2 regions of the Halobacillus sp. AWM4_238 genome follow, and region 2 is predicted to be linked to the other one. Evidence: riboswitches for the same ligand, from Rfam matches in the RefSeq annotation. Region 2 holds a riboswitch; the other holds the start of a gene.

Region 1 (15,365 bases), 620 kb from region 2:
ATGACCACGCCTATGTGATGGCCACCCTTCCAGCGAATACGGATAAAGAGGTTCCCGTCATCGGTTTTCTTGCGCACATTGATACAGCTACAGACTTTACAGGGGCAGGAGTAAACCCACAATTGGTAAAAGATTATGACGGCGGAGCTATTCAATTGAACAAGGATGTGATCCTCTCGCCGGAAGAGTTCCCGGAGCTTGCTACATATAAAGGGCAGACATTGATTACGACAGACGGTACGACACTTCTCGGTGCGGACAATAAAGCTGGAATTACGGAAATCATGACAGCTCTGCATCATTTGATCAAGCATCCTGAAATCAAACACGGGAAGATTCGTGTAGCTTTCACACCGGATGAGGAGATCGGCAGAGGTCCCCATAAATTTGATGTGGAACGTTTTGGTGCATCTTACGCCTATACGGTTGACGGAGGGCCACGAGGTGAACTCCAATATGAGAGCTTCAACGCGGCCACAGCCAAAGTGATCTTTCACGGCCACAGCGTGCACCCTGGCACAGCGAAAAATAAAATGGTGAATGCGGCTAAGTTGGCGATGGCGTTTGAAGAAGCTTTACCCGACCATGAAGCTCCAGAGCATACAGAAGGGTATGAAGGATTTTACCACCTTCACTCCATTCAGGGAGATGTTGAGAGAGCCGAGTTGACCTATTTGATTCGGGATCATGACAAAGAGAGGTTTCATCAGAAAAAAGAGAAGATGAAGCAAATAGCTGAAACCATCCGTCTTGAACATGGCATGAAACGAGTGGATCTGACCATTGAAGATCAGTATTACAACATGGGGGACAAAATCGAACCTGTAAAACACATCGTAGATATTGCACATGAGGCTATGCTGAATAAAGAAGTAGAGCCACTTGTGCAACCAATCCGGGGTGGGACGGATGGATCTCAACTCTCCTATATGGGATTACCGACACCGAATCTATTTACTGGGGGAGAAAATTTCCACGGAAAATACGAGTACATTTCTCTTGAAAGTATGGAAAAAGCAACCCAGGTCATTGTCGAGATTGCCCGCTTGTTTGAAGAAAAGGCTGAAAAGTAACCAAAGGCGCGAATGAATCAAACGTCCGTTCAATCGTGCATAAGGAAACCGTCCTGTCCTCATACTAGGATTATTCAATAAAGTGGGCAGGAAAGTCGTTGACAAAACATGGTTGCATGCTATGATGAAGGATAGATGTAGCATTCCTAAAGGGGAGTAGCTGGGACAATAAAGTCGTCATTTCGGGAAATCTTCCCCGGCTTTATTGGCAACGGAAGTTGTTAGCGAGACCTTTACCACTATGGTAAAGGTCTATTCTTTTGGTCCTTACCATTGTGGTGGGGGCCATTTTTTTTGGAAAAGGAGAGAAAAGATTTGGATGCTCAATTATTAATTGAATACGGTTGGGTTTTGATTGTGCTTGTTGGCTTAGAAGGGATTCTTGCTGCGGACAACGCCCTTGTATTAGCAATCATGGTCAAACACCTGCCGGAAGAAAAAAGGAAAAAAGCGTTATTCTATGGTTTAGCTGGTGCATTCATACTTAGATTTGGATCTCTATTCATTATTTCCTTCCTTGTAGACGTATGGCAGGTACAAGCATTAGGAGCCGCCTATTTACTATTCATATCAGGGAAACACCTCTTTGATCGTTGGCGGACCAAGGGGGATGATTATGAAGAAGAAATGGAAGAGGACGCAGGGAATCAACGAGGCAAAGGCTTTTGGGTTACTGTCCTTAAAGTAGAGCTTGCGGACTTGGCTTTCGCTGTAGACTCTATTTTGGCGGCCGTCGCTCTGGCCGTCGCTTTGCCTGAAACGGATTTACCTGAAGTCGGAAGCTTGGATGGTGCACAATTTGGTGTCATTCTTGCTGGTGGGATGATTGGAATTATCATCATGCGATTTGCGGCAGGTTACTTTGTAAAACTGTTGAAATCCCGTCCAGGTTTAGAAGTAGCGGCCTTCGTCATTGTGGGCTGGGTCGGTGTGAAATTAGTTGTATCAACCCTTGCACACCCGAATGTTCAAATTCTGGATGAACACTTTGCTCATTCAGCCTTATGGAAAATCATCTTCTATTCTGTCCTTGTCCTTATTGCAGCACTAGGATGGTTCTTATCAGAGAAAAAAGAAGTGGAAGAAGAATAATTAAAAAGCTGTGGCCTTTGCCGCAGCTTTTCTTATGGGCAAAATCTTTTACTTTCGTGATGAGCAAGGTAAGATGGAAGGAGAGGAAATAAAGGAGGGGTTACCCATGGGCAAGGCAGCTCAACATCCTTCGCAGCAGTTTCATTATATAAAAAATAGAATCCAAATGCTCAATCAAGTCGTCTCCAGTATGGATGAAGAACATGTGGATTTCGAAGATTTCAATCGTGTTCTGGATATGATTGAGCAGTTGCAGTTGAAAATGTCCCGGTTCAAAAAAGATTGGGAACAGGATTCATGAACGTTCAATGGACACCAATCACACAACAGGAAGCAGAAGAAGTGGCAGGATGGAAATACTCTGATCCTTATGATTTTTATGATATGACGGCTGACGAGGAAGATTTGGAGCTGTTTATTAATCCTGAGAAGCGGAGTCCACACACGTATAGCGCACATATGGATGGTGTGTTGATCGGTTTTCTTACGGTAGACGTGAACGAGCATCCAACCGTTGGTCTTGGATTAGGTATGCATCCGGATGAAGTAGGGAAAGGGCAAGGAGAATGGTTCGTTCAATCGTGCCTTACCTTTGTAAGAGAGAAATACGAAGTGGATGCTTTTACACTTTCCGTTGCAACGTTCAATCAGCGTGCCATTTCTGTTTACGAGCGTGCAGGGTTCAGAAAGAAACATACGTTTATGCAGGCAACGAATGGGGGACATTATGAGTTCCTTTTCATGCAAAAATAAAGAAGGAGAGTGACATCATGGCTTTGCATCATTTTCACTTAAAAGCGGATTGGCCAGGCGGCCGGAACGAAGTCGGCTATATTGAATCAGAAAAACTGAAAACAAAAATATCGATCCCGAAAGAGATGGATGGCCCGGATGTAGGCACCAATCCAGACGAGATGCTTCTTGGGGCGGCAGCGACCTGTTACATCATCAGCCTCGCCGCTATGATTGAACGAGCAGCGTTGCCACTGGAAGAAATGGACATGCAGTCAGAAGGCATTGTCGATGTTACGGACGGTGTCTTCACCTATCAAAAAATTATCCACAGACCGCGCGTCGTTCTTCGTAGAGGAGCGGAAGAGAAGGATGTAACGAAACTCAACCGCCTAATTGATAAAGCAGAGAAAGGCTGCATGATATCAAAAGCCATCCAGGGGAACGTTGAGCTTGAAATGGAAGCAGACACAAGCATTGCCAAATGAAAAAGGACGGCCCCCAAGGTGGCCGTCCTTTTTTGTGCTTTTAAGCTGATCGAAGACAATAAAAATTATTGTAGCAAGTAGACACGTGCTTCAAATGGTTTGAGTGTAAAGCTCCTTAGATCTACATGTTTATCAACAATCAGGTTGGAGAGGATTAAATCCTCAGAATTCAGTGCATAGGAGGATTGGAATACTGCTGTGTTTTTCGTCAAGTTCGTAATCACTAAAGCGGTCTTGTCACCAAGCGTCCTTGTATAAGCATAAATCTGTTCGTCGTCTGGCAGAATCAAATCATACGTACCATACGTAAACAGCTCATGCTGTTTTTTCAAACGAATCATTTCTTTATAGTGATTCAGAATGGAGTGGGGGTCGTCCTGTTGGTCGGCCACATTAATCATTTGGTAGTTCGGATTGATTTTCATCCACGGTGTACCGCTTGTGAATCCGGCGTTTTCCTCATGACTCCACTGCATAGGCGTTCGACTATTATCTCTGGAGGTGTTCCAAAGAATCTCCATGATTTTATCATGGGACATGCCTTGCTCTTTTTTCGTTTTGTACAAGTTCTTCGCTGCGACATCATCATAATCTTCAATGGAAGGGAAGGCCATATTTGTCATGCCGATTTCCTGCCCTTGATAGATGTAGGGAGTTCCTTGCATAAAGAAATACATCGTTGCGATCGATGTTGCACTTTCACGCCAATAAACTTCATCGTCTCCCCACGTAGATACAACGCGGGCCTTATCATGGTTTTCTACAAACAGAGCGTTCCAGCCGTCGCCTTCCAAAGCTTTTTGCCAGCGAGTGAGGACTTTTTTCAACCCTGGGATATCCAACTGCTGTTCAGCGTCTTGATCCCAAAGATCCAAGTGCTCAAATTGGAAGATCATATCCATTTTACCATTGTCCCCAACCCAAAGGTCCGCTTCGTCAGCACTGACACCATTCGCTTCGCCGACGGTCATGACATCATAATTGCTGTACGTTTCATCTTTGAATTCTTGTAAAAATTTATGAATGCCTTCCTGGTTCATATGCATATCAAAGGAAGAGACGTATTTCTCTTTCTTAGGGTTTGGCATGTCAGGAAAGCCCGGACGTTTTTTTATGTGACTGATCGCATCGATACGGAAGCCATCAATACCTTTTTCCAGCCACCAGTTGACTGTATCATACAGCGCTTCACGAACTTCGGGATTTTCCCAGTTCAAGTCGGGCTGTTTTGTGGAGAACACGTGCAAGTAATATTGTTCTGTTTTTTCATCGTACTGCCAGGCTGAACCATCAAAGATACTCTCCCAGTTGTTTGGCTCTGCACCGTTTTTACCATCACGCCAAATGTACCAGTCACGTTTCGGATCGTCTTTAGAGCTTCTTGACTCTATGAACCATGGGTGTTCATCACTTGTGTGGTTGAGAACAAGGTCAATGATCAGTTTCATGTCCCGCTTGTGCACTTCCTGAAGCAAACGATCGAAATCTTCCATCGTTCCGAATTCTTCTAATATATCCTGATAATCGGAGATATCATAGCCATTGTCGTCTTTCGGAGACTTGTACATCGGACAGATCCAAATAAAATCAATGCCCATTTCTTTTAAGTAATCAAGTCGTTCAATCATTCCTTGTAGATCGCCGATCCCGTCACCGTTCGAATCTTGAAAACTACGCGGGTAGACTTGATACCCAATCGCTTCCTTCCACCATACACGTTCCATACGAATCCCCTCGTTTCCTTAGTTTCCTTACGTTAATAGATCGATCACCACCAAATGCAACCGATTGCGCATCCGGGTAAAAAATAAAACTTGATGACCATCCAAGTTATGTCAAAAATTATTATTGAGTTAGATTCTTGCACCAATTTGTGCAAACGTTTTCCTAATGTAATCTATCTTAGCTGATTTCATCTAATTTTACAATAGGGAGTATTGTAAAAAGTGAAAATCGACAAGTTCATTTGAATTGCACTTCCATAATAAATCCGATATGATTTAAGATGTAACATACAATTGAATAATGAAACCTTCGGGGTCGGGTGAAAGTCCCAGCCGGCGGTAATGAGCATAAGCTCCGAGCCCGCGACGGAGAATCAGTGTTAGGCACGGTTCTCCCTGATTTGGTGAAACTCCAAAGCCGACAGTTAAAGTCTGGATGGGAGAAGGTTGCAGAAACGTAAAGGTACAAAAATTCAACACACGTGTACCCTTTTTTAAGTGTATGCGATTTACGTTCAATGACCCCGGAGAAGTCTGTCTTCTTCGGGGTTTTTTTATTTGTCAGCTTATGCATGCTGACTAAAAAAGGTGGTGAAGGTCTTGAATCGGGATGAGAGATATATGAAAGTCGCGATCGATATGGCGCGGGAAACCGTCGGGCAAACGAGTCCAAATCCTTCTGTTGCTGCGATTGTCGTTAAGAATAATCAGGTTGTTGGAGTAGGTGTTCATGTGAAAGCAGGAGAACCTCATGCCGAGGTCCATGCCCTTCGCATGGCAAATGAGAAGGCAAAAGGTGCTGAAATTTATGTCACGCTCGAACCGTGCAGCCACCATGGGCAGACCCCCCCATGCGCAGAGGCCATTATCGAGGCTGGCATAAAAAGAGTAGTCGTTGCATCGAATGACCCCAACCCTAAAGTGTCCGGAAGAGGAATACAAATGATGAGGGAACATGGGCTTGAAGTGAAGACGGAAGTGTTGAAGAAAGAAGCGGATGAGATGAATACGTCCTTTTTCCACTTCATGCAAAAGAAAGAGCCTTATGTTCGTTTGAAAACGGCCATGAGCCTTGATGGGAAGATTGCGACGTCTACAGGGGAGAGCCAGTGGATTACAGGAAAAGAAGCACGCCTGGATGGACATCACTATAGACACCGCTCAGATGCCATTTTAGTCGGAATCAACACGGTGCTGATGGATAACCCTAAATTAACGACGAGAATAGAAGGGGAAGGCCGTCATCCGAAAAGGGTCGTCCTGGATACCCACCTCCGAATACCTCCTTCTTCTCAGTTGATTCAGGACAATTCGGCCCCAACATGGATTTTCGTAGGAGATCATGTAAAAAAAGAAGATAGGAAGATCTATGAAAACTATGAACATGTCACCATCATTCCGCTTCCTGGTGAGCAGGTTTCCATAGAAGAAGTCCTTCGGTATTTAGGAGAACAAAAAGTCACATCTTTGCTTGTTGAAGGAGGGGCGACGATTGCTGATGCGTTCGTCCGTGCAGGAAAAGTGGATGAAACCGTAACGTATCTGGCTCCTAAGCTGATTGGAGGAAAAGATGCCTTGACGCCTGTGGGTGGGAAAGGGATCCAGCAATTAAAAAATGTAAGTTCCTTCGAAATCGTATCGACTGAAAAAATAGGGGATGACATTAAAATTGTTTCCGTTAGAAAGGGAGAGTCTTAATGTTTACTGGGATTGTTGAAGAAATAGGAACATTAAAGTCAGTGAAAAATAAAACCGAAGCACTGGAAGTGAACCTGTCTGCTAAAGAAATCTTAGCAGACGTCAAGTTAGGTGACAGCATATCTGTCAACGGCGTTTGTTTGACTGTAACAAATTTTACGAAAGACACGGTATCTTTTGACGTGATGCCGGAAACGTACCGGGCTACGAATATTCATGAACTGCAGCAAGGCGACCCGGTCAATTTAGAACGGGCGATGGCTGCAGGCGGGCGTTTCGGAGGTCACTTAGTATCCGGCCATATCGACGGAACAGGCAAAATCGTCTCAAAAAAGCCTGAATCAAACGCCGTTTATTATGAAATTGAACTATCCGAAGAACTAATCCAATATTTCGTATATAAAGGTTCCATTGCTGTAGACGGTACTTCCCTGACGGTATTTGGTGTGGATGACTCCAAAGTGACGATTTCACTTATTCCTCATACGATGGAGCACACGGTGCTCGGTGCAAAAGGACCTGGCGACAGTGTCAATATTGAGTGCGACATGATCGGGAAATACGTGGCTCATTTTTTGAGCGGACAAAATAACGAAGAGCCGAAGTCGAGACTATCCAAACAGTTTCTTTCCGACAACGGCTTTGCATAAGAGGGTGTAATGATGTTTGATTCAGTAGAGAAGGCAATTGAAGATTTAAAGCAGGGCAAACTTGTCATTGTATGTGATGACGAAGACCGTGAGAATGAAGGAGATTTAATAGGGGTTGCTGAATATGCGTCTGCAGAAATGATCAATTTCATGATCAAGCATGGCCGCGGACTTGTCTGCGCGCCGGTGACCAATGAACTGGCTCAGGACCTGAAACTTGTACCTATGGTCGATAACAATTCGGACCCTAATCAGACGGCCTTTACCGTAAGTATCGATCATAAAGATACGACAACAGGGATCTCCGCGGATGAAAGGGCTTTGACAATTAAGGAAATGTTGAATCCAGAAGCGACGGCAGCAGACTTTCAGAAGCCTGGACATATATTTCCTTTAATTGCGAAAGAAGGAGGAGTCTTGCGTCGTGCTGGGCATACAGAAGCGTCTGTAGACCTTGCGAAACTTGCCGGAGCGCGTCCGGCTGGTGTCATTTGTGAAATCATCAAAGACGATGGAACGATGGCTCGTGTGCCTGACCTTAGAAAAATGGCCGATGAGTTCGATCTTCCCATGATTACGATTGCAGACCTTATTCAATACCGCCATAAGAAAGAAAACCATGTCAAACGTGAAGTAGAAGTGAAAATGCCGACAGAATACGGGGATTTCCGTGCGGTCGGTTTTTCAAACGATATTGATTTTAAAGATCATATCGCGCTGGTCAAAGGGGAGATCAACCCGGATGAACCGACGCTCGTTCGTGTCCACTCCGAATGTTTGACGGGTGATGTGTTCGGCTCCTACCGCTGTGACTGTGGTCCACAGCTGCACAATGCACTGAGACAAATCTCTGAGAACGGAAGCGGCGTGCTTTTATATATGAGGCAGGAAGGTCGCGGCATCGGACTCATGAATAAACTTCAAGCTTACAAACTTCAGGAAGAAGGTTTGGATACAGTTGAAGCGAATGAAAAGTTGGGTTTTGGCCCTGATTTAAGAGATTATGGAGTAGGTGCACAGATTCTTAAAGATCTTGGCATTACAAAGCTGCGCCTTCTCACGAACAATCCAAAGAAAATCTCCGGCCTGGGTGGTTTTGGATTGGAAGTTGTGGATCGCGTTCCAATCCAAATGGAATCGAGAGAAGAAAATGAAAGATATTTGAAAACAAAACAGTCTAAAATGGGACACTTATTTCACTACTAGAAGGGATGATGAAACATGGTAAAAACATTAGAGGGTAATCTCGTAGGCACAGGACTAAAAGTAGGAATCGTTGTAGGTCGTTTCAACGATTTTATTACAGGTAAATTGTACGAAGGTGCTGTTGATGCGTTCAAGCGTCATGGCGTCGAATTGAATGATGTTGAAGTCGCTTATGTACCAGGAGCATTTGAAATTCCTTTAGTCGCAAGCAAAATGGCGAACTCAGGGAAATACGATGCTGTCGTTACACTTGGAGCCGTGATCCGGGGATCTACACCGCACTTTGATTATGTATGTAATGAAGCGGCCAAAGGAGTATCGCAGGCGTCACAACAAAGTGGCATTCCTGTCATCTTCGGAGTCATTACGACTGACACCATTGAGCAAGCGATTGAGCGTGCGGGAACGAAAGCAGGAAACAAGGGTTGGGAAGCAGCTACCGCAGCCATAGAAATGGCAACCCTGCTCAAGAACTTCGAATAAATGAAGGGGAGCTGACCAGCACGAGGGTCAGCTCTTTGATTAGCGAAGGGGGATCCGATTTGAGGATCCCCCTTCGCTAATCAAAGAGCAAAAGATGATCCCGTAGTTTATCTCGACATGTAAAAAGGAAGGGTAAGGAATGAAGGAGGCGGAAGGATGACGAGGAGAGCTGTATGGTTTAGGCGAGACTTAAGGTTACAGGACCACACCGCTTTAGCTAAAGCGATAGAACATACAAAAGACGATGATCAAATCGTTCTGTTTTTTCATATCCATCCATCATTGAATGAAACCTTTACACCGAGACATGATTATTTTTTCCAGACTTTAAAGAGTCTCGTAGACAGAGCAGAAGAAGTGAAGGCTCCTGTCCATTTCATACATGGGGATACCGATGAAGCGTTTCAACACCTCGTTGAGGAATTGAAAGTGGATAGGGTTTATTTCAATAGAGATGAAGTCGGATTTGGGAAAGAGCGGGATGATTCTGTTACCGAATACTTACGTGATCAGGATGTGGAGATTTATTCATACCTTGACCATCATCTGCATGGGGCGGATGAAGTGAAGAAAAACGATGGGGGAGCCTACAAAGTGTTCTCACCCTATCTTAAAAAGTGGAAGCAGCTACAGAAACCGGCCATTCAAAAAGTGGATAGGGATCAGTTATCATCTGCTGCACTGGATGAGAGGAAGAAGTTTTCTAAAGGCCAGCGTGCCTATGATGATTTGATTCGAAAAACAGAGGGTACTTATGAACGCGTTGGAGAGAACGATGCGCTAAAGCGGCTGGAAGATTTTCTGGATGAGGACATCTACGATTATGATGATCGAAGAGACTTTCCTGCCGTCGATGGGACTAGTCTGATGTCTCGTTTTCTTCGTACAGGGGCCATATCCGTCAGGACCATCTTTCATAAAATCGACGAGGAAGTAGATTTTAGAAAAAATACATCTGGGGTGGATACGTACATTTCTGAACTTGCCTGGCGGGACTTTTATAACATGATTTACCATCATTACCCGGATGCTGATTCTACAGAAATGGTGGAAAAATACAGAGGGATTCCGTGGAACAATGATGACGATATGCTTGAAAAGTGGAAAGAGGGTCAGACAGGCTTTCCGCTTATTGATGCCGCGATGCGTCAACTGAATGAAACAGGTTGGATGCATAATCGGTTGCGTATGGCTGTCGCTTCATTTTTGACGAAAGATCTGCTCATGGACTGGCGCGAAGGGGAACGGTACTTCGCTGAACGGCTGGTGGATTATGATCCTGCTTCTAATATAGGTGGGTGGCAATGGGCGGCTTCAACAGGTACAGATCCTGTCCCGTACTTCCGTGTCTTCAATCCGACAAGGCAGTCGGAGCGGTTTGACCCTCATGGCCGTTTCATCAAAGAGTGGATGCCTGAACTTGAAAACGTGAAAAAGAAATACATCCATGAACCCGCTAAGATGACAGAAGAAGAGCAAAAGGAAGCAGGCTGTATCATTGGGGAAGACTATCCTGAACCCATCGTCGACCACAAAACGATGAGAGAACGAGCCATTGAAATGTTCAAAGACAAGGCGTGAAAGCGTTCGTTCTAGGAAACATATCAGGATTATGAAATAATAGTAAGAGAATGAAAAAGTTGGAGGGGTAGACATTGAGTAAACATCAAAAACAATTAGAGAAATATGCAGACCTCGCATTAAAAAAAGGTGTGAATCTACAAAGAGGCCAAGGGTTGATCATCAATGCTCCCATTGAAGCCGCTGAGCTCGTCCGCACAATCTCAGCCAAAGCTTATGGCAGAGGGGCGAAGAATGTTCATTTGGAATGGAATGATGAAGTCCTCAGTTTCATGAAAATGAAGAATGCTCCTATGGAAGTCCTGGAGAGCTTTCCGAAATGGAAAGCGGAAGGGTTGGAGGAAATGGTCAAGGATGGGTATGCGCTTCTATCCATTTACGGACCAAACCCGGACTTGTTCCAGGGCATTGATTCCGAGCGGATTGCTAAAGCGAATAAATCCAGTGCAGAAGCTTTGACGAAGTATAGAGACTATATCATGAATGATAAAACTACATGGTCAATCATTGCCTACCCGCAAGAAGCATGGGCCCAAAAAGTATTCCCGGATGATTCTGCTGAAGAAGCGCAGGACAAGTTATGGGAACAAATTTTCCATATTACCCGCTTGGATCAGGAAGATCCGATCAAGGCATGGGAAGAACATAACGAAAAGCTTCGTAAAGCACGAGAGTATTTGAATCAGAAGCAGTATAAAAAACTTCACTATAAGGCACCAGGTACAGAGTTGTCCATTGAGCTTGTGCACAACCACATCTGGCACGGTGGTTCAACCACTTCAGAAAAAGGGACAGAATTCAACCCGAACATCCCGACAGAAGAAGTGTTCACCATGCCACACAAAACAGGGGTTCAAGGAAAAGTTACGAGCACGAAACCTTTCAATTATGGAGGGAACTTGATTGAGAACTTCACCCTGACATTCGAAAATGGGAAAGTCGTGGACTACAAAGCTGAATCTGGAGAAGAAACATTGAAACATCTACTCGAGAGCGATGATGGTGCCAAACGTCTTGGAGAGGTTGCTCTAGTTCCGAATGAATCGCCAATTTCTAAGTCAGGACATATTTTCTTCAACACCCTTTATGATGAAAATGCTTCCTGCCATTTGGCTCTAGGGAAAGCTTATCCGACGAACATCCGCGGAGGATCTTCCTTCAACAAAGAACAAATGGAGTCCCACGGCGTCAATGACAGCTTGATTCATGAGGATTTCATGATGGGTTCGGATGAGCTTGATATTGACGGTGAAACAAAAGAAGGTGAATTTGAAGCGATTTTCCGTAAAGGCTCATGGGCAATCGACTTTGAATAATACCAAAGAGGCATCCTCAACGGATGTCTCTTTTTTTTGATATCACCATTCACAACAAAAGATAACAATCTGGTTACAGATGGTTTAAGAATGAATAAAAGTGACTTAAAAAGTACAGGAATGTGGTAAATATGAGATAGAGAATGAATCGATAATGAAAGGTGAGACAACATGAAACGTGATGCCTTTTTTGATAATGCCAAACTCGCTTTAATTTTTCTCGTCGTCTTTGGTCATATCATTCAGCCGTTTACAGAGGGATCAAGGCCGATGTACACATTATATACTTGGATTTATACATTCCACATGCCTGCATTCATTTTTCTTGCGGGGTTCTTTGCGAAGGGATCAGGAGAGAAAGACTACATCTTACAATTAGCTAAAAAATTGATCTTGCCTTATCTCATTTTTCAACTCGTTTATACAGGATACTACTTCTTCATTGGAAAAGGAGCGACCTTGAGCGGAATCTTCTATCCTCACTGGTCTCTCTGGTTCCTGTTCAGTTTGTTCTGCTGGCATATCCTGCTTTATTGGTTCAAAAAAATCCCTCCATTCCTTGGAGTGGCTATAGCGGTGCAAATCGGAGTGCTCGTTGGGTATTTCAATGACATCGGTCATCATTTCAGCTTGTCACGAACGTTCGTCTTCTTCCCTTTTTTCCTTGTAGGATATTGGTTGACGAAAGAACATGTGCACAAATGGAGAACCCGCCGAGTGAAAGAAGCGAGCCTAGTCGTTATGGCCATTGTAGCCGCGGTCATCGCTTCATTTCCGGAATTCAGCTCAGGTTGGCTGCTCGGTTCCAAATCGTATGAAGTGCTGGGAAGTCCTGAAATGGGAGGCGTGTTCCGTTTAGGTGTCTACGTGCTTGCCGCCATCATGACGATCAGTGTATTTGCGTGGGTTCCCAATACGCAATACCGACTAACTTACCTCGGTGGAAGGACATTATACGTGTACCTGCTGCACGGGTTTTTCATTCAATTTTTCCGCCAGGCCGACTGGTTCAAGGTCGACCACGTGTTTGATGTCTTAGGTCTTGCGATTGTAGCAGCTGTGATCGTGTATATGTTATCCAGTAAGATTATACGAACGCTCACTCAGCCATTTATCGAAGGGCGCATACAGCTTTTGAAGAAGTGGTGGTACCGAATCCATCATAAAGACTCTTCCCTTCAGTCCTAAGAAGGAATTCCCTCCTCTATAGAGAATGTTAGATTAGGAATAAACGGAGGAGGAAAGAAGATGAAAGTGGTGTCTATGAAAGACTGTTCGACTGAAGATGCTCTTACAGCGTTAAATGAGGGTTTTCAAGATTATCCGGTATCCATTCATATGGATCGGGATGGATTTCTAAGCATGATGAGTGCCAAACGCTTGTCTTCTGCGTATTCATTCATCGTGTTCGATGGGCTGAAGCCTGTAGGGATCGTTTTGAATGGCATTCAAGAAATAGAAGGAATAAAAACGGCATACAACGGAGGGACGGCTGTACATCCTTCGTATCGAAAAAGAGGAGTGGGACGTCTATTGGTCCACTCCTCTTTAACTATGTATGAAAAAGAAAAGGCATCGGTAGCTACATTAGAAGCGATTTCTACGAACCGAGCCGCCATCGCTTTGTATGAAGCCTATGGGTATGATGTCATGGATCGTTTACATATTATGAGATCAACCAAAAGTGGGAAGACTCCCGAAATTCAAATACGTTTAAAATCTATGGATGAGCCAGCTTGGAATGAACAGTCTTTCAAAGGGATATATCCTTGGCAGAACCAGGCCTTTTGCAATGAGAAAGCCGAGCGGGTCAAAGTCCTATACGAGGAGGGAGTCGTCGGTTGGCTGATGTTCACGCTGCCCCAAAAGGGGAGGATGACGCTTTTTCAGATCCACTCAGAAAACAGATGGATAGAAACGGTGACAGCTCTCCTTGCGAGGTATCCAGATACCGTCATCACCGCTTTCAATATACCTGAGAAGTCCCCGGCGTTCGAGTCATTGAAGCAAGAAGGTTTTGAAACCCAAATGCAGCAAGTGTGGATGAAAAAAGTATTGTGATTGAAATGCATTCATTTGTAAATAATAGGAGGGATATGGACAAGGAGGTTGCTGATCATGGATCAAAAGATATTGATGATTGTGACGAATGCGGACCAATTGGACGGAAAACATGAAACAGGATTGTGGCTGCAGGAATTTGTCGAGCCTGCCACGGAATTTCAGGAAGCGGGCTATGAAGTTGTAGCAGCCAGTCCCAAAGGAGGACGTCCTCCCATTGACCCTAATAGTTATAGCAATGAACTGCCAAGAGTCTGGGATGGCGTCATGAAGCCAATCAATAAGACAGTTCCACTTGTAGACATAGACCCAACAGAATTTGCAGGAATTTTTCTTTGCGGTGGACATGGAACGATGGTCGATTTCCCGGATAACCAGGAACTTGAAGAATTACTTCGCCACTTTTTAACCGAGCAAAAAGTGATTGGAGCCGTCTGTCATGGACCAGCAGGCTTTGTAGGCGTGGAAGACCATAATGGTCGCCCGCTCGTAGAAGGAAAAAAAATCACGGGTTTTACGAATGAGGAAGAAAAAGATACGGGTCTCGATTCCGCTGTCTCCTTTCTGCTGGAGGATCGTTTGAAAGACGCGGGAGCAGAGTTTGAGTCAGGGGAAGCCTACTCTGATCACGTCGTCACTGACGATCCCTTCGTCACCGGGCAAAACCCACAGTCCAGCCTGACAACAGCACAAAAAATGCTCGAACTCCTAAAAAACCGCTAAGCCCCCAAAGCTTAGCGGTTTTTCTATATAACCTCCCGATTGTGGAAGACTCAGTTTTGAGATAACCGGGGTTCGTTTGCCGAGTTGAAAGTTAGGGGTATGAGAAAACGAATCCCTTTACCAAGTTGAATTGTCTTCCACTATCAACTGTTAGAAATGAAAGCGCTCTGCATCAAGGTTTTACGTCCTGTAGAACGGTATATATACTCCATTATCGTTTATGATAAAAGCTGATATTCAGGTGTGGTTTCGAGAATCTTGACATGGCAAAGGGGCGGAGGGAAACGGTGAGACTCCTGTGGGAAGTGCGTGGTAGATGAGACCCCGCAGAGCGTTAGCTCGAGGAGGCTCATCACTCGCCCACGGAAAGCGAACCTTTTCCCGGAGCCCCTTAACTCCCACAAAAGTCTCGAACCTGAGTCTTACAGAATCCTGTCATTTACACTAATAAGTAATCAGGGTTTTATAGAGTAGGATATAAAAAGCCCTTCCTTGGTGGAGGAAGGGCTTTATGGGTTAGAACAATAGATGTGCAATT
Region 2 (15,365 bases):
ATTGGACGCCCCTGGTGATTATGCCATGATTGAAATGAAGGAACCGTTCTTACTTTCACATAAATACAATCCGGGCCTCGATGACAACGTCAAAGAAGGAAACTTCCGTGCGATTTTCGATCAGTTTCAAGAGCCGGTGGATAAAGATGCTACTTTTCCTGAAGAACATGTAAATAAGGGAAGAGAGTTGCTTGCTCAAGTGGAACAAGTCTTACTTTCGAAGGGGTGAAAAAACAACAAGTACGTCTCCCTCTTCCAATACAATGTCAGGGTGAAGGTCGAAGGAGAGATCTTCCCCTTTTTTTATGCCGATGATTTGATAGTGCTCTTTCAGATAATGTTCAAATGCCTTGAGCATAGGTTTGCCAATGAGTTCACTGCAAATTTGTTCTTCATGAAATTGACGTTCTGTCAACAAGTTAAGAAGAAGTTCGAAAGGTTTGACGGGATCGTTGCGATAGAGCTCCTGGTAAAAGAGGCTGCTCATGAAGTCATTAGAACGGATGATTGTGTTGGCACCTGCTCGTTCTGCATTGATTTTTTGCTTTTCAGTCAATACTTCAGCGATGATGAACAATCCTGGGTGATGCCCTTTTAACGAGACAATCTGATGTATAACGGTTTGATCGGACTGCTCTTCTTCCATAGATGGATCAGCGGTTATAATTGCCATCCTTGCTTCACTCACATTGGCATGTTCAAGTGTCTCTTCGTTTGTTGCACTTCCGTTAATGAAATGTACACTGGATAAACGCTGATAAAATTGGTTCATCGTCCGGTCGATGAGAACGATTCTTTCCTGAAGGTTTTGTTCTTCCAACATGTCTAACAAGTGCCGTGTCCGTTCATTCCAGCCAACTAAGATTAAGTGATCGCTTCCTTTGTACGGGACTTTTCCCTCCGATAAATCCGTTTCATGTTTAACTGTTGATGCGGAAAGGGTGGCCATATAGAAGGTCACAAGTCCCCCGCCTGAGAGTATTAGAAGAATCGCGATAATTTTTCCTGATGTACTCAAAGGGACATAATCACCATAACCAACAGTGGCACCAGTTACAAAGGCCCACCAAAGACCATCAAAAAATGTAGGGAAATTTTGCGGTTCGATGATATGGATGATCATTCCGAATAATGTCATGATAAACAATACGGTCGTTAATAACCGCAAAAACAGCGGCATTTGAAAGTATAGGCGGATTAAGGATTGCATGCCATACGCCCCTTTTTTATCCTCAGTATGGCTCTTCCTGTCTTTCTTCAAACACAAAAGGACTTCCTTAGCAATGAGGAAGTCCTTTTTATATCATATTAGGATATTTTTTTCTTTAAATCTTTATAAACACACGACCAGAAGTCACGATTATCACGGTAGGCTTTTGTAATAAATGTGAGCATCTCTTTCCTTTTTTCATTAAAATCATCAGCCTTTTGGTCAGGCAGATTCTTTAAAGAATCATCTATGAAGGCTTGTATTTCAGGAGCTCGAGGTCCCCATGTTCCCACTTCATCTCCGTTCGAATCGATTAAAATAATTTTAGGAATGGACCTTGACCGTCCGTTCGTCAAATATTGATCCATTAACTCTAAGTTTTCATCACGTAAAAGGAAGTGAACAGGGATATGGCCATTCTCTGCAATTTTTAAGAAAATCGGCAGGTTCAGCATCGCATCTCCACACCAATCCTCCGTAAGAACGATGGCACGTAATTTCTTATCTTGAACTTTTTCGAACAAGGGCTCATCTTCAACAGGGATTTGAAAATTTTCGTATATATAAATGAAGTCTTTCTGATGGGTATGCATGTGATCTACGTAAGTCTGGGGCGACATCCCTTTGTTAAACCAGTTTTCTAAATTCATTACAATTCCTCCTCTACAAACTCCTACAAGGTCATTTTCCCTCATTAAGGTCAGAATAAGCGTCTAATTATTATGGAATTCTTTATTTTTGGTATGATAAAAGAAAAGGGGGATGAATATGGAAAAAGAACGATTGAATTTTTTAATGGAATTATTGAACACACCTTCTCCATCCAGTATGGAAATGGAAATACAAAAAAGATGGATTAAAGAAATGCGCCCGTTTGCTGATGAAATCAAAACGGACCACTCCGGAAATGCCATTGCAGTATTGAATCCTGATGCGGAATTTAAAATTTTATTAGCCGGGCACTGTGATGAAATAGCCCTTGTCATCAATCGGATCGATGAACAAGGTTTTCTGCATTTTGACAAAATGGGAGGCATCAATCCAAAAGCAGCGGTAGGGATGAAGGTTAGAATCCTTGGATATGCAAAGGAATTGACAGGAGTTATTGGAGTAAATGCCCAACACCATGGTGGATTGAAGGGTGACTTCGGTTTAGATGACCTTTTTATTGATTGTGGAGCCAAATCCAAAGAAGAAATGGAACAACTTGTACAAATCGGTGATCTAGCTGTTTACAAAAGAGAGCCTGAGCTGTTGATGGATCGATACATAGCAGGCCGTGGTTTGGATAACCGTACAGGACAATTTATTGTTGGGGAAGTATTGAGAAGACTATCGAAAGAGGATCTTCAAGTGGGGGTCTATGCAGCAAGCACTGTCAATGAGGAGACCAACATGGGAGGAGCTTATTTCGCTGCTGCTGGTATTGAACCAACGATGGCCATTGCGTGCGATGTGACGTTTGCGACCGACTACCCAGGAGTCAATAAGAACAAACATGGAGATGTCCGGTTGGACGGTGGTCCAGTACTAGCTAAAGGTGCGCCGATTAACCGGAAGATTAACAAACTTTTGGAAAACACGGCTAAATCCCTTGAGATGGAAGTCCAGTATGAGCTTACACCTAGAATGACGGGGACGGATGCTGATAAGATGAGACTAACAGGTAAAGGAGTCCCAGTCAGTCTTGTATCCCTGCCTCTTCGTTATATGCACTCTCCGGTAGAAACCGTCAGTATTCAGGACATTGAGGAAGAAATCTCCTTAATGGTAGAAATGATAAAAAACATGACAGGCCGGGAGAGTCTGAATCCGCTAGAAGATTAAATGATCCAGCACTGCACCGAGGGAACTTCCCTCGGTGTTTCGTTTATTTATAGCATAATTGGAGAGAATAGCAGATATAATCTTCTATATTAAGGAGTGATCTGCATGGATCGGGAAGTACTGCATCAACAAATTATGACGTTGAAAGGGAAGATTTGTGCCGGGCAGTTACAGTTGCATGGATATGATGAATACATTCTCATGCAACTTGATAAGGTGAAAGATAGTGAAGATGGTCTCGTCGATGTATCCACTGTTTCTTCAACTCTCCGTCTGTTTATCGATGCGACAGAAAAAATGCAGTCACCATCAGCATAAAAAAACAAGGTGCTAGCATGCACCTTGTTTTTTTAGTGCTTTTCAAAACAGAGGTCAAGGTGAACAAGGGCAATCTTTGAAGATTAGATTTGTGGGAAGTGAACTGAATATAAGGGGAAAAAAAGGAAGCCAGAAAAGTTGGCTTCCTTTTTTTATTAATTATTTTTCGGAAGAGCGTTTTGTAAATTTTGTGCGACTTGGCTGTTTTGGACATTTTGCCCCACTTGCTGCATGCCGCCATTACGATTCATTCTATTGATCCCATACATAGCGGCAGCACCTATAGCCCCGGCTGTGCCTAAGGCTACCCATGAATTTCGTCTTCCCATATGATCATCATTCCTTTTTAAGTGATGGTTTGAAAGGAGTTACACGACTATCTTGCCTCATTAGGTGAATTTTATGATTGATGATTTCATCCTTTCATGTGTATGAATTTTTAAAGCATGTAAATAGTAAGGGGGAATAAATCAAGGAGGTGAGGAGATGAAAAAACGGTTAACAATCATAATGGTGTTGTTATTTACTTCCCTTTTGACTGCATGTGCTGGAGTCAATGATAATGAGCCAGAAGATGTAAATTATCAACCCACACGCTATGATCAAGATGATCAAAGAAATCGCATGGACCGTGATGATGAAATGAGACGTGATTTAGAAGAACCTATTGACTACGATGAACAGGAACCGGATCTTGGAGAGGAACCTTCTGAACAAAGGCGAGAAAATGATCGACGAATGAATACGCGGGAATAGTCCTTTTAGATAGTAGGAAAATACTTATAGAGTATTTTCCTTTTTTTTCTTTATTCTTACCTCATTCGCCATGAAACATTAAACTTGCGGGATCCCAGCTTTTTGTATAAAATAAGTGTACAATAACATATCGATTCCATCTTCGGGGCAGGGTGCAATTCCCGACCGACGGTAAGAAGAACGTGGATTCTTCAAGTCCGTGACCCGCACGGTTCAACCATGCGGTGGACCTGGTGAAAGTCCGGGACCGACAGTTACAGTCTGGATGGGAGAAGATGTCAAACGGAACAGGTAGTCTAAACACCTACCTTTATTTCCTTATGGACACGTCTGCCCTTAGCCCGAGAGCTACAGGGTTATTTTTATGTGTTTATAGGCCGTTTACCTTCATCTGGGATGTGAATCGATGAGAAGATGAAGGAGGAGAGATGATGAACGCTTACACAGGGCAATCATCAAAACTGCAAAAGTTAGTTATTCTGGCATTACTTGGTACAATATCTATGGTGTTAATGTTTTTGAAATTTCCGCTTCCTTTTTTACCCCCTTACCTAAAAGTGGATTTTAGTGATATACCAGCTCTTTTAGCTGCAATTTTATTTTCTCCGCTTGCAGGTATTGTCGTGGAAGCATTGAAGAACGGTCTATATATGATTTTTACCGGAGTTTCTGATCCCATCGGGGTCGTAGCGAATTTCTTTGCTGGTGTGCTCTTTATTGTTCCTGTTGCGCTAATCTACCGCAGAGGAAAGACGATGAAATCACTTGTCTTAGGTTTGGTTTTTGGTTCCGTCTTCATGGCAGTGATTATGAGTGTTTTGAATTATTTCCTCATCCTCCCTGCGTACAGCTGGTTCATGGGATGGGAGACAATGAGTACAGATGTGAAATGGATGACGATCGTTGCGGGGATTCTTCCGTTCAATGTGATTAAAGGAGCCATTGCTGGATCCTTATTCATGATGTTGTTTGTAAAAATGAAGGACTGGATTGAGCAGAAAAGTGTTCGTCAATCGGCAGCATAGAAAAAGCGAGGGGAGAGCCCCTCGCTTTTTTTTAATGATTTTTTTCGCTTTCAATTTCTTCTACTTTATAACGTGCCGTTGGCATGGCTTCAAGACGTTCAACTGGAATGGGCTCTCCCGATTTTTCACTTAATCCATAACGTCCTTCTTCCATACGCTTCAATGCATCTTCGACTTCCATCAATTTCTCACGAGCTTGTTCATAGAAAGTTTGTTCTTTCGCTCTTTCAAATTGATCGGTACCTTGATCACCAGGATGATCGGCTACACTTGATATTTCACCGGTCTGGTCATTTTCGTAATCTTCTTTAGCTTGATCTTCTTTGTATTCTTCCATCTGTGCTTCTGCTTCTTCTTTCATTTGTAAAAGGCGATCCTTGAACTTTTGTTTTTGTTCGTCATTCAACATTGTATAGAAACTCCTTTCAACTAAGACCATTGGTTTTACTTTTTTAACGGAACGACTCCTACCGTGCATCGGGATAAACACAGCAACTCTTCCGCTTCATTAACAATCTGAATCTCCCATACCATCGTGTTTTTTCCGATGTGGGCTGGAGTTGCTGTTCCTGTTACATATCCATCACGGGTACTTTTGATGTGATTAGCATTGATTTCGACACCAAATACTTGTTGTTGATCGGTGTCTATGTTTAAAAACGCTCCGATACTTGCTGCACTCTCAGCTAACGCGACACTCGCTCCCCCATGCAGAAATCCCATGGGTTGATGTGTACGATGGTCGACAGGCATACGAATTTGTACCTTGTTCGGATCTGCCGTCAAAACTTCCATCCCTAATGCTTCCATCAATGTATTCTTCATCATAGCTTTGTTCATGTTCATCCCGTCCTTTTTGTATTATTCCCATTGTAAAAATGGTCAAACCTTCATGTTACGAACTAAAATCATAAACGACTTGTTCAACTATCTGGCAGGATTGTGGAAGACTCAGGTTCGAGACTATCCGGGGTTCGTTGCTGAGTTGAGCGTCAGGGGTGGTTGGGAAGCCACTCGCTATCCTGCGGGGATGACAGCAAGCCTCCTCGTGCTTCGCACTGCGGGGTCTCGCCAGCCAATCCATTCCCGCGGGAGTCTCGCAGCTTCCCAACCACCCCATTCCATATATTAGAGAAACGAACCCACGCACACGTATGGAGGGTTTTCAAAAATCACTGATTCCTAACTGAAAAGCGCTATATAGCACGCGTTAGAATACAAATGGCTCTTTTCTTTAAGTTAAATCGACCAAATCCTATTAAGCAGAAAAACTGCTTATTCTGGAAGTGGTTTCGAGATACTTATAAGGCAAAGGGGCGGAGGGGAATGGCGAGACTCCTGCGGGAAAAAGTGCAGGGTGAGACCCCACAGGACGCAGTCCGAGGAGGCTCACCGCGCTCCCGCGGAAAGCGAGTCATTCCCCGCAGCCCCCATCCACTCAACAGAAGTCTCGAAACTAAGTCTTCAAGAAAAGGGAGCTTTAGTGGAAACAAAAAAGGATGGTGGGGACCATCCTTTTTTGTTTCTCCTGATGTGTTTTTTCTGGTTCTCTCTTTTAGGAAAGAGGGAAGTTAAGGTGTAATAGCAAGGATAGACCTAAGAGAAAACCATAGATGGTGTTCGTCTGGGCCGTTGCTTTCATGGCTGGCATCATTTCGAGTGGTTGAGTTTTTCCTATAAATCCCTGAATGGCTTTTGCTGCTTTTATTACACTAAAGAAGGTAATTAATGACCATAAAGGCAGGGTGCCTAAAATGATGAGTAGGCCTGTCCAAATAAAGGCCGTTGCAAAAAGTAAGCTTATGAAGATAATGGACCCTTTGTGGCCGAAAAGTATAGCGAGTGTTTTCCTGCCATTTTCGGCATCGCCGACTCGATCCCTGATATTGTTGGCTAATAAGATGGTACCGACAAAGATGGCGACAGGAACGGAAACGATGATTACTTCAGAGGTGATCGTCAGGGTTTGAATGAAATAGCTGATTCCAATAATGATGGTCCCCATGAAAAAGCCTGCTGTGATTTCACCGAATGGGGTATACGCAATCGGTAAAGGGCCACCTGTGTAAAGATAGCCAAACAACATGGAAACCAATCCGATGACAGCAATCCACCAGCTTGACGATGCACAAATATAAATACCCAGCACTCCTGCTAGTATAAAGAATAGATAGGCTAATGAGAGTACGGTTTTCGGGCTGATTCCGTCACGGACAATGGTTCCCCCGATCCCGACCGAATTTTCATTATCTAAACCTCGCTTGTAATCGTAATACTCATTAAACATATTTGTAGCTGCTTGAATGAGGATGGAGGCGAGCAACATGGCAGCAAATAACCAAAAATTGATCGTTTGTTCCGTAGCAGCAAGCATCGTCCCGACAAAAACAGGGACAAAGGCAGCGGTCAGTGTGTGGGGGCGCAGCAAACGCCACCACACTTGGAAACCTTCGCGTTCATTCAAGGAAGCTTTCATGTTTTGGTTTTGAACAGAGCTCATTGGTGTTCTCTCCCTTGTGATTATACTCTTGTTATGATAACAGTTTAATTTTAGGGAAACCGCCCATGAGTGTCAATCAATGTAAGAAAATGTTGGTTTTAAAGCAAGATTCCTTGAGTCAAGAGAAAAAAGAGAATAAAATAGAGAGTGATGCATGCACACAAAAGCATCCTTTTGCTTTGTGTAGTGAGAGTAGCTAATGTCCCTTAAAGAATGGGAGGAATATATATGCTTCATACGAAGACCCCTCATATAGAAGAAATGATCGGGGAAGCTCTTCAGAAAGCACATCATCTTGGGGAACCTCTTTTTATTAGTATCGTTGAACATATAGATAATCAAGATCCTTTTCAATTTTTTGATTTGGGGCAGCGTATTGATCAACACCGCTCGTTTTGGCAGAGTGCTGAAAATGATTTGACTATGGTCGGAGTAGGAAAGGCCAGTCAATTGTATGCAAAAAGCAAACAACGTTTTCGTGAAGTCCAATCCCTATGGAAGCATCTGCAGGAAAATGCGATGGTGCATGATGATTACAATAAAAAAGGTACTGGAATGGTGGCTCTTGGCGGGTTCAGTTTCGACCCTGAACAAAATGAAGATCCACCGTGGGAATCTTTCCCTGACAGTCAAATGACGATTCCTGCTTTTTTGCTAACGAAAGTGGATGGGGAATCTTATTTAACCATTAATGCCTTAATCTTTCCTGAAGATCATCAACAGCAGATCGCGAATCAAATACAAGATCATCGAGATATTCTTTTTAGGGAAGAGGAGATTGCCGGTTCGTTACCGGTCATTGATCAAACCTTTGAGGTTGCTCCTGAGTCTTGGAAAGAATCCGTAAAAAAAGCGACGGAAGATATTCTGGCAGGGTTGATGGAAAAAGTTGTCCTTGCAAGAGAACTACGCGTTACGTTCAAAGAGGACGTGCAGATCACCCCTATTCTGAGAGCATTGGCTGACACTCAGCCAAACAGCTATATTTTTTGTTACGAATGTGAAGGGGATCACTTTATCGGTGCGACACCTGAGAGGCTTGCGAAAGTGGATGACAGGGAGCTAGTCTCTACTTGTCTTGCAGGGACCATCCCACGTGGCAGGACTGAGCAAGAAGATAATAGGCTTGGGGAAGAGCTGCTTAACGATCCTAAAAATCTTCAGGAGCATCAGTTTGTCGTTGAAATGATTAAAGATGCGGTAGAAGCTTGCAGCAGCCAAGTAGAGGTACCGATTGGCCCCGTCCTTTATCCACTCCGGAACCTCCAGCATTTATACACCCCAGTGAAAGCCGTATTGGATCAAGGCTACACGTTGCTTGACGTGATTGAAAAGCTCCATCCTACTCCGGCTCTCGGAGGAATGCCGCAACAAGTTTCAGTCGAATACATTCGTACGCATGAAACGTTGAACAGAGGCTGGTATGCTGGTCCAATCGGTTGGTTCGATGCACAGGATAACGGTGAGTTTGCTGTAGCGATTCGTTCGGCTCTCATCCAGCAAAAAGAAGCTTCTTTGTTTGCAGGGTGTGGAGTAGTGGAAGATTCAGATCCAGAAGCGGAATATGCAGAAACAGCTGTGAAATTAAAACCTATGTTGAATGTATTGGGAGGATCAGAATGGGACATGTAGAAGCATTATCGAGATATGTGACTCATTTTGTAGACCAACTCGTGTTTTCGGGTGTCGAACATGTCGTCATATCACCAGGGTCGCGGTCTACTCCATTAGCCATGACTTTTGCTGAGCATTCTGAGGTGAATCACTGGGTTCACCTTGATGAACGCTCAGCAGCTTTTTTTGCGTTGGGAATTGCCAAGCAGAAGCAAAGGCCAGTTGCACTTGTTTGTACATCCGGCACGGCAGCTGCGAACTATTATCCGGCAATCATCGAGGCTTTCTACAGTCGAGTACCACTCGTCGTGTTGACCGCTGACAGGCCGCATGAGTTGAGAGAAGTGGGCGCCCCTCAAGCCATTAATCAAATTCAGATGTTTGGCCATTATGTGAAATGGTATCAGGATCTGGCTTTACCGGAAGAAGACAACTTCTTTTATGCGAGACAGCAGGCAGCGAGAGCAGTGGAAGAAGCGTATGCCGGGCAAGGACCTGTCCATTTGAATTTTCCATTTCGTGAGCCACTGATTCCGAACTTTCAATTGGAAGGTGCATGGCGTGGAGACATTCAACCGATCCCTAAAGCTGAAAGAGGAAGTTTATCTATGCGGGATGAAGCGTTAAAGCAACTATTTGAACGGCTTGCACGAGGGGAAAAAGGATTGCTTGTCGTAGGTCCGCAGACCAATCCTCAAATGGCTGAAGCTGTTGCAGGCCTTGCCTCACGCCTCGGGGTTCCCGTTTTCGCCGACCCTTTATCGCAGCTGCGCACAGGTGGTCATGACAAAAGGAATATTATTGAAAATTATGGGGCTCTTCTAAAGTCACATGCGATTAAGGAGCGCTTTGTCCCTGATTATATTGTAAGGTTCGGTGCTATGCCGGTTTCTAAAGCGTACTTGAAATGGATCCAGGAATATAAAGATCAAATCGATCATTATGTTGTGGATGAGCAACGAGAATTTCGGGAGCCAGCCGGCATTCAGACAACATTTATTTGGAGTGAGCCGGTCAAACTGTGTGAACGCTTAGCTGAATTCATGCCTGAAGGAAATGTAGAAACATCGTGGCTTTCAAGCTGGCAGCAGATGAATGTTTTAGCAAAAAATGAAATGCTCCTTGAACCTGGGGAATCGCTCAATGAAGGACATGCTGTCGTTTATTTGGCAGAAACGGTCCCGGATGGTTCCAATTTCTTTGTGGGGAATAGTATGCCAATCCGAGATGTCGACAGTTTCTTCATGGCTTCACCAAAGAATGTGCAGGTGATGGCTAATAGAGGAGCGAACGGGATTGACGGTGTGATCAGTACAGCGATTGGAGTTGCAGCCACTGGGAAGCAAACGACATTATTGTTAGGGGATATATCCTTCTTCCATGACATGAATGGGCTTTGGATGGCAAAGAATAAGAACATTCCTTTAACGATTGTTGTGATTAACAATGATGGAGGAGGCATCTTTTCTTATTTGCCCCAATCCAATCATCCGGATCATTTTGAAGAACTCTTCGGGACTCCTTTAGGGCTTGATCTCCAGCCTGCCATCGAAATGTATGGAGGGACACACAGACAAGTGACGACTTGGGAGTCTTACAAGCGTGCTTTAGCAGATAGCTATGCTAGTCCAGGGTTAAACGTCGTTGAAGTGGTGACGAGCCGTGAGGATCATGTAGCTTTTCATAAAGAGCGCTGGGCGAATGTAGAAAGAGCGGTTCAAGAATGGAGCGACCGTTTATGAGGATGAAAGTGAACGGAAGAGAATATTGGGTCGAGGATGAGGGGGAAGGACACCCCCTCATCCTGCTGCACGGGTTTACGGGGCGTACTTCAACCTTTGACTTGATCACTTCCCGTTTTGAAAAGTCCTACCGCTTATTAAAAGTGGACTTGCCAGGTCACGGAGAGACAGGTTCCATTGGCATTGTAACGATGGAACGCTTTTGCCGGGATCTCAAAGCTATGCTTGATCAGTGGGGGTTGGAAAAGGTGTCCCTGCTTGGGTATTCTCTGGGAGGAAGAACCGCTTTATCTTTTGCTATGCTCTACCCTGAATATGTTGATCGATTAATTCTCGAAAGTGCGTCTCCGGGGTTACCTACAACAGAAGAACAGCTCGCAAGACAAGCAAAAGATAAAGGATTATCAGAAAAAGTGATGGAAGAAGGAATCGAATCCTTCATAAACTTTTGGGGAAGTCTACCACTTTTTGATTCGCAACAATCTCTTCCTTATGATGTGAAAAACGCATTAAGAGAAGAACGGCTAAGTCAGACGGCTAAAGGTCTATCTGAATCGCTTTTAGGAATGGGGACAGGTCATCAGCCCTCTTGGTGGAATCAGTTATCGACACTCAGGTGCCCCGTCTTATTAGTAACCGGAGAGGAAGACGAAAAGTTCGTAACCATCAATAGAAATATGGCTGAACGCTTCTCTCAGGCCACTCATCAAGTGGTCAAAGGTGCCGGTCATACCGTTCACCTTGAGAATCCTGGAATTTTTGCTAAAATTGTAGATGGCTTCATGATAAAATGATACATGCATGAAAGCGTTTTTTCATGAGGGATGTTGGAAATGGAAATAGAAAAAGGAGGAAATATGATGTCTTTTGATTGGGTTAGTGAACGCGAATACGAAGATATTATGTATGAAAGATTTGAAGGGATTGCTAAAATTACGATCAACCGCCCGGAAGTTCGTAATGCCTTCCGTCCACAAACGGTGCATGAGTTAATTGATGCTTTTGCTTATGCTCGTGATGATTCTAGAATCGGGGTTATTGTTCTTGCAGGAGCTGGAGATGATGCTTTCTGTGCTGGTGGAGACCAGAAAGTACGTGGCCATGGTGGATATGTAGGGGATGACCATATTCCTCGTTTGAATGTACTTGATTTGCAGCGTTTGATCCGTGTCATTCCAAAGCCAGTGGTTGCTATGGTTTCCGGATATGCTATCGGTGGTGGACATGTTTTACATATCGTTTGCGATTTAACGATTGCTGCTGATAACGCCATCTTCGGCCAAACAGGTCCAAAAGTGGGTAGCTTTGATGCTGGATATGGTGCAGGGTTGCTTGCTCGTATCGTTGGTCATAAGAAAGCCCGTGAAATTTGGTACTTATGCCGTCAGTATTCTGCGAGAGAAGCAGAGGAAATGGGTCTTGTGAACACGGTTGTACCATTGGAAGATCTTGAAGCTGAGACCGTGCAATGGGGTCGTGAAATGCTTGAGAAGTCTCCAACAGCTCTACGTTTCTTGAAAGCTTCTTTCAATGCCGATACAGATGGTTTAGCTGGTCTTCAACAAATGGGTGGAGACGCAACATTGTTGTATTACACAACGGAGGAAGCGAAAGAAGGACGCGACGCCTTCAAGGAGAAGAGAAAGCCTGACTTTGATCAGTTCCCTCGTTTCCCTTGATTCTCCTCTAAATATGAAACTATGTGTGAAGGGGCATCCTGTTGATAGGATGTCCCCTTTTTATCATTGGAGCAGCAAAATAGAACGACGTAAAGGAAGGGTGGAAATGGGCGAACGTATTCCTCATTGGTTAGATAAACAAGCAACTTTATTTCCAGAGCGTATAGCAATCGAAACAGCAGATGGTGAGAGGGTCAGTTTTTCTGAATTACGGGAAAAAAGCCGGTGTGTAGCCTATGCTCTTATGGAAAACGGGGTCAAACGGAACGACCACGTGGCATTACTTGCGAGCAACAGTACGATGTACGCCGTTTTCATTCACGCGATCAGTTATGTTGGAGCAGTTGCTGTCCTATTAAATACGAGATTGACTCCCTCAGAAATTCGATACCAGCTTTCAGATGCTCACGTTTTACATTTTTATGCGGATGGAAGCAACATGCGTTGTGCTAGAGAGTCGGCATCAGAGGTCGGGCTTGCTGTGCGGGATCTTGACCATATAAAAGGTCAAGAAGGAAAATCCGGCCAGCTTCAAACTGATTTCAATCTGGATGATGTTTATACGATGATGTATACATCAGGAACAACAGGTAACCCAAAAGCTGTCATGCACACGTACGGCAACCATTGGCACAGCGCCGTCGCATCAGCATTGAATTTAGGCGTTCACGATAGAGACAAGTGGTTAAATTGTTTGCCTTTGTTTCATGTTGGCGGCTTCTCCATCTTGATGAAAAGTGTTGTTTACGGCATGCCCATCATGCTTTTTGAGAAATTTGATGCCAAACAGGTTCATGAAGCCATTATGGATAAAGGAATTACTCATGTGTCTGTCGTTACGGTCATGTTGCAGCGTTTACTAGAGGTGCTTGGTGACGATACGTACCCTGAATACTTCCGGTGTATGCTTCTAGGTGGTGGGCCTGTTCCAGAAGTTTTACTGAAAAAGACATCTGCAAAAAAGATCCCTGTATTCCAAACCTATGGAATGACAGAGACATCTTCCCAAATCGCCACCCTTAGCCCTGAATTCGCTTTTTCAAAACTCGGCTCAGCTGGAAAGGCACTCAGTTCTGCGCAATTGTATATAGACAGCAAAGAAAAAGGAGAAGTTGGAGAAATCATCGTTCGTGGTCCGATGGTGTCCAAAGGTTACTACAACCGACCGGCCAGGGAGTGCGCGTACTTGCGCACTGGGGATCTAGGCTTTGAAGATGAAGATGGATTTTTGTATGTCGTGGACCGAGTGAAAGATGTCATTATCTCAGGTGGGGAAAACATTTATCCAGCAGAAGTGGAGAGTGTGTTATCATCCGTGCCTGGTGTGCGGGAAGCGGGTGTGGCCGGTCGTTCCGATGAACAATGGGGAGAGGTTCCTGCAGCGTACATTGTAACAGAAGAAGGTGCTAACTTGACGGAAAAAGAAGTTATAGACTGGTGCAGGACAAGGTTGGCGAATTATAAGTGTCCAAAAGAAGTACATTGGATCGATGAACTCCCGAGGAATGCTTCAAACAAACTATTACGGAGACGATTGGCCAAACAAGGAGAAGACGAATGAGAATTCACACGGTTCGTTTAAGAAAAGTGTCCCTTCCACTCAAAAGTCCTTTTGTTACACACCAGGCTGAACTAAAAGTACGTCCTCTTATCATTGTAGAGGTACACGATGAAGAAGGACGTGTCGGCTATGGAGAGGTGACGGCATTTCCTGATCCTTCTTACACCTACGAAACGATCGACACAGCTTGGCTCATTCTAGAGAATTACTTAATTCCTTCACTGTTAGATAATGGAGCGGATCACCCTTCTGATTTTGCAGAACAAAATAAAGACATACAAGGTCATCCTATGGCAAAAGCAGGTCTGGAAGCGGGCCTGTGGGATTTGTATGGGAAACAAAAAGGGAAAAGCCTCTCTGAACTTTTGGGAGGTACCCGCTCCTCTGTAAGCGCGGGGGCAGTGATCAGTCTGGGGAACTCTTTGGAACAGGATGTGGCCATGCTGAAAGAACAAGGGTTTCAAAGATACAAATTAAAAGTTGTGAAAGGAAGAGAAAAAGAAGCAATCGATACCATTCAAAAAATCGATCCGGACCTTCCTATCATGATTGATGCTAACGGCCAATACACTGCAGATGATCGGAACCACTTATATTCATTAGATGACTTTGGGTTAACCATGATGGAACAGCCCTTTCCTGCTGGAGATTTTTATGAGCATCGACAATTACAAAAGGAAATGAAAACGCCCATCTGCTTGGATGAGTCCATTATGTCTTTTCATGATGCAGTACAGGCGGTTGAACTGGGAAGTTGTCGCGTAATTAATATAAAAATCAGCCGTGTCGGTGGGTTAACCGCAGCGAAACAAATTCATGACTTCTGTCAATCCCGAGGGATCCCAGTATGGTGCGGAGGGATGGTTGAGTCGGGAATTTCGAAAGCGCATAACCTTGCGTTAGCCTCTCTGCCAAACTTCACGATTCCAGGCGATTTGTCTGGTTCTACCAGGTATTTTCATAAAGATCTGATACATCCTGAAATTGTGATGCGTGGAGGAGCCATTGAGGTCCCAAAGGAAGCGGGAATAGGGATGGGCGTCGATGAAAATTACTTAGAAGAAGTGACGCATGTTATGAAGTCGTTCTCTTAACTTCCTCCAACTGTAATAGGTTGCCCTTCCGTGGTTCAC

What was found. Region 2 has a riboswitch for FMN ahead of ACXACN_RS10140 (ECF transporter S component). Riboswitches for the same ligand answer to the same signal wherever they lie in the genome.
Region 1: linked by a shared signal. The riboswitch ahead of ribD (bifunctional diaminohydroxyphosphoribosylaminopyrimidine deaminase/5-amino-6-(5-phosphoribosylamino)uracil reductase RibD) and the one ahead of ACXACN_RS10140 (ECF transporter S component) in region 2 are both predicted to bind FMN.

Annotation. Positions count from the first base shown of each region.
Region 1 is NZ_JBSWSY010000002.1:2,581,257-2,596,621, reverse strand. Features, by position in the region: gene pepT (peptidase T) at 1-1,073, shown strand, start outside; gene ACXACN_RS13085 (TerC family protein) at 1,389-2,165, shown strand; gene ACXACN_RS13080 (SE1561 family protein) at 2,272-2,466, shown strand; gene ACXACN_RS13075 (GNAT family N-acetyltransferase) at 2,463-2,918, shown strand; gene ACXACN_RS13070 (OsmC family protein) at 2,936-3,385, shown strand; gene ACXACN_RS13065 (glycoside hydrolase family 13 protein) at 3,451-5,109, opposite strand; FMN riboswitch at 5,412-5,561, shown strand; gene ribD (bifunctional diaminohydroxyphosphoribosylaminopyrimidine deaminase/5-amino-6-(5-phosphoribosylamino)uracil reductase RibD) at 5,731-6,807, shown strand; gene ribE (riboflavin synthase) at 6,807-7,457, shown strand; gene ACXACN_RS13050 (bifunctional 3,4-dihydroxy-2-butanone-4-phosphate synthase/GTP cyclohydrolase II) at 7,470-8,663, shown strand; gene ribH (6,7-dimethyl-8-ribityllumazine synthase) at 8,679-9,146, shown strand; gene ACXACN_RS13040 (cryptochrome/photolyase family protein) at 9,303-10,727, shown strand; gene ACXACN_RS13035 (aminopeptidase) at 10,802-12,043, shown strand; gene ACXACN_RS13030 (acyltransferase family protein) at 12,215-13,231, shown strand; gene ACXACN_RS13025 (GNAT family N-acetyltransferase) at 13,292-14,104, shown strand; gene ACXACN_RS13020 (type 1 glutamine amidotransferase domain-containing protein) at 14,162-14,827, shown strand; gene ACXACN_RS13015 (YjiH family protein) at 15,344-15,365, opposite strand, start outside.
Region 2 is NZ_JBSWSY010000002.1:1,964,492-1,979,856, reverse strand. Features, by position in the region: gene ACXACN_RS10175 (YugN-like family protein) at 1-229, shown strand, start outside; gene ACXACN_RS10170 (potassium channel family protein) at 212-1,210, opposite strand; gene ACXACN_RS10165 (thioredoxin family protein) at 1,309-1,860, opposite strand; gene ACXACN_RS10160 (M20/M25/M40 family metallo-hydrolase) at 1,979-3,037, shown strand; gene ACXACN_RS10155 (hypothetical protein) at 3,143-3,355, shown strand; gene ACXACN_RS10150 (hypothetical protein) at 3,511-3,684, opposite strand; gene ACXACN_RS10145 (hypothetical protein) at 3,842-4,111, shown strand; FMN riboswitch at 4,246-4,392, shown strand; gene ACXACN_RS10140 (ECF transporter S component) at 4,543-5,136, shown strand; gene ACXACN_RS10135 (TraR/DksA C4-type zinc finger protein) at 5,168-5,545, opposite strand; gene ACXACN_RS10130 (hotdog fold thioesterase) at 5,581-5,976, opposite strand; gene ACXACN_RS10125 (1,4-dihydroxy-2-naphthoate polyprenyltransferase) at 6,692-7,636, opposite strand; gene ACXACN_RS10120 (isochorismate synthase) at 7,865-9,268, shown strand; gene menD (2-succinyl-5-enolpyruvyl-6-hydroxy-3-cyclohexene-1-carboxylic-acid synthase) at 9,256-10,992, shown strand; gene menH (2-succinyl-6-hydroxy-2,4-cyclohexadiene-1-carboxylate synthase) at 10,989-11,786, shown strand; gene menB (1,4-dihydroxy-2-naphthoyl-CoA synthase) at 11,853-12,671, shown strand; gene ACXACN_RS10100 (o-succinylbenzoate--CoA ligase) at 12,778-14,232, shown strand; gene menC (o-succinylbenzoate synthase) at 14,229-15,326, shown strand.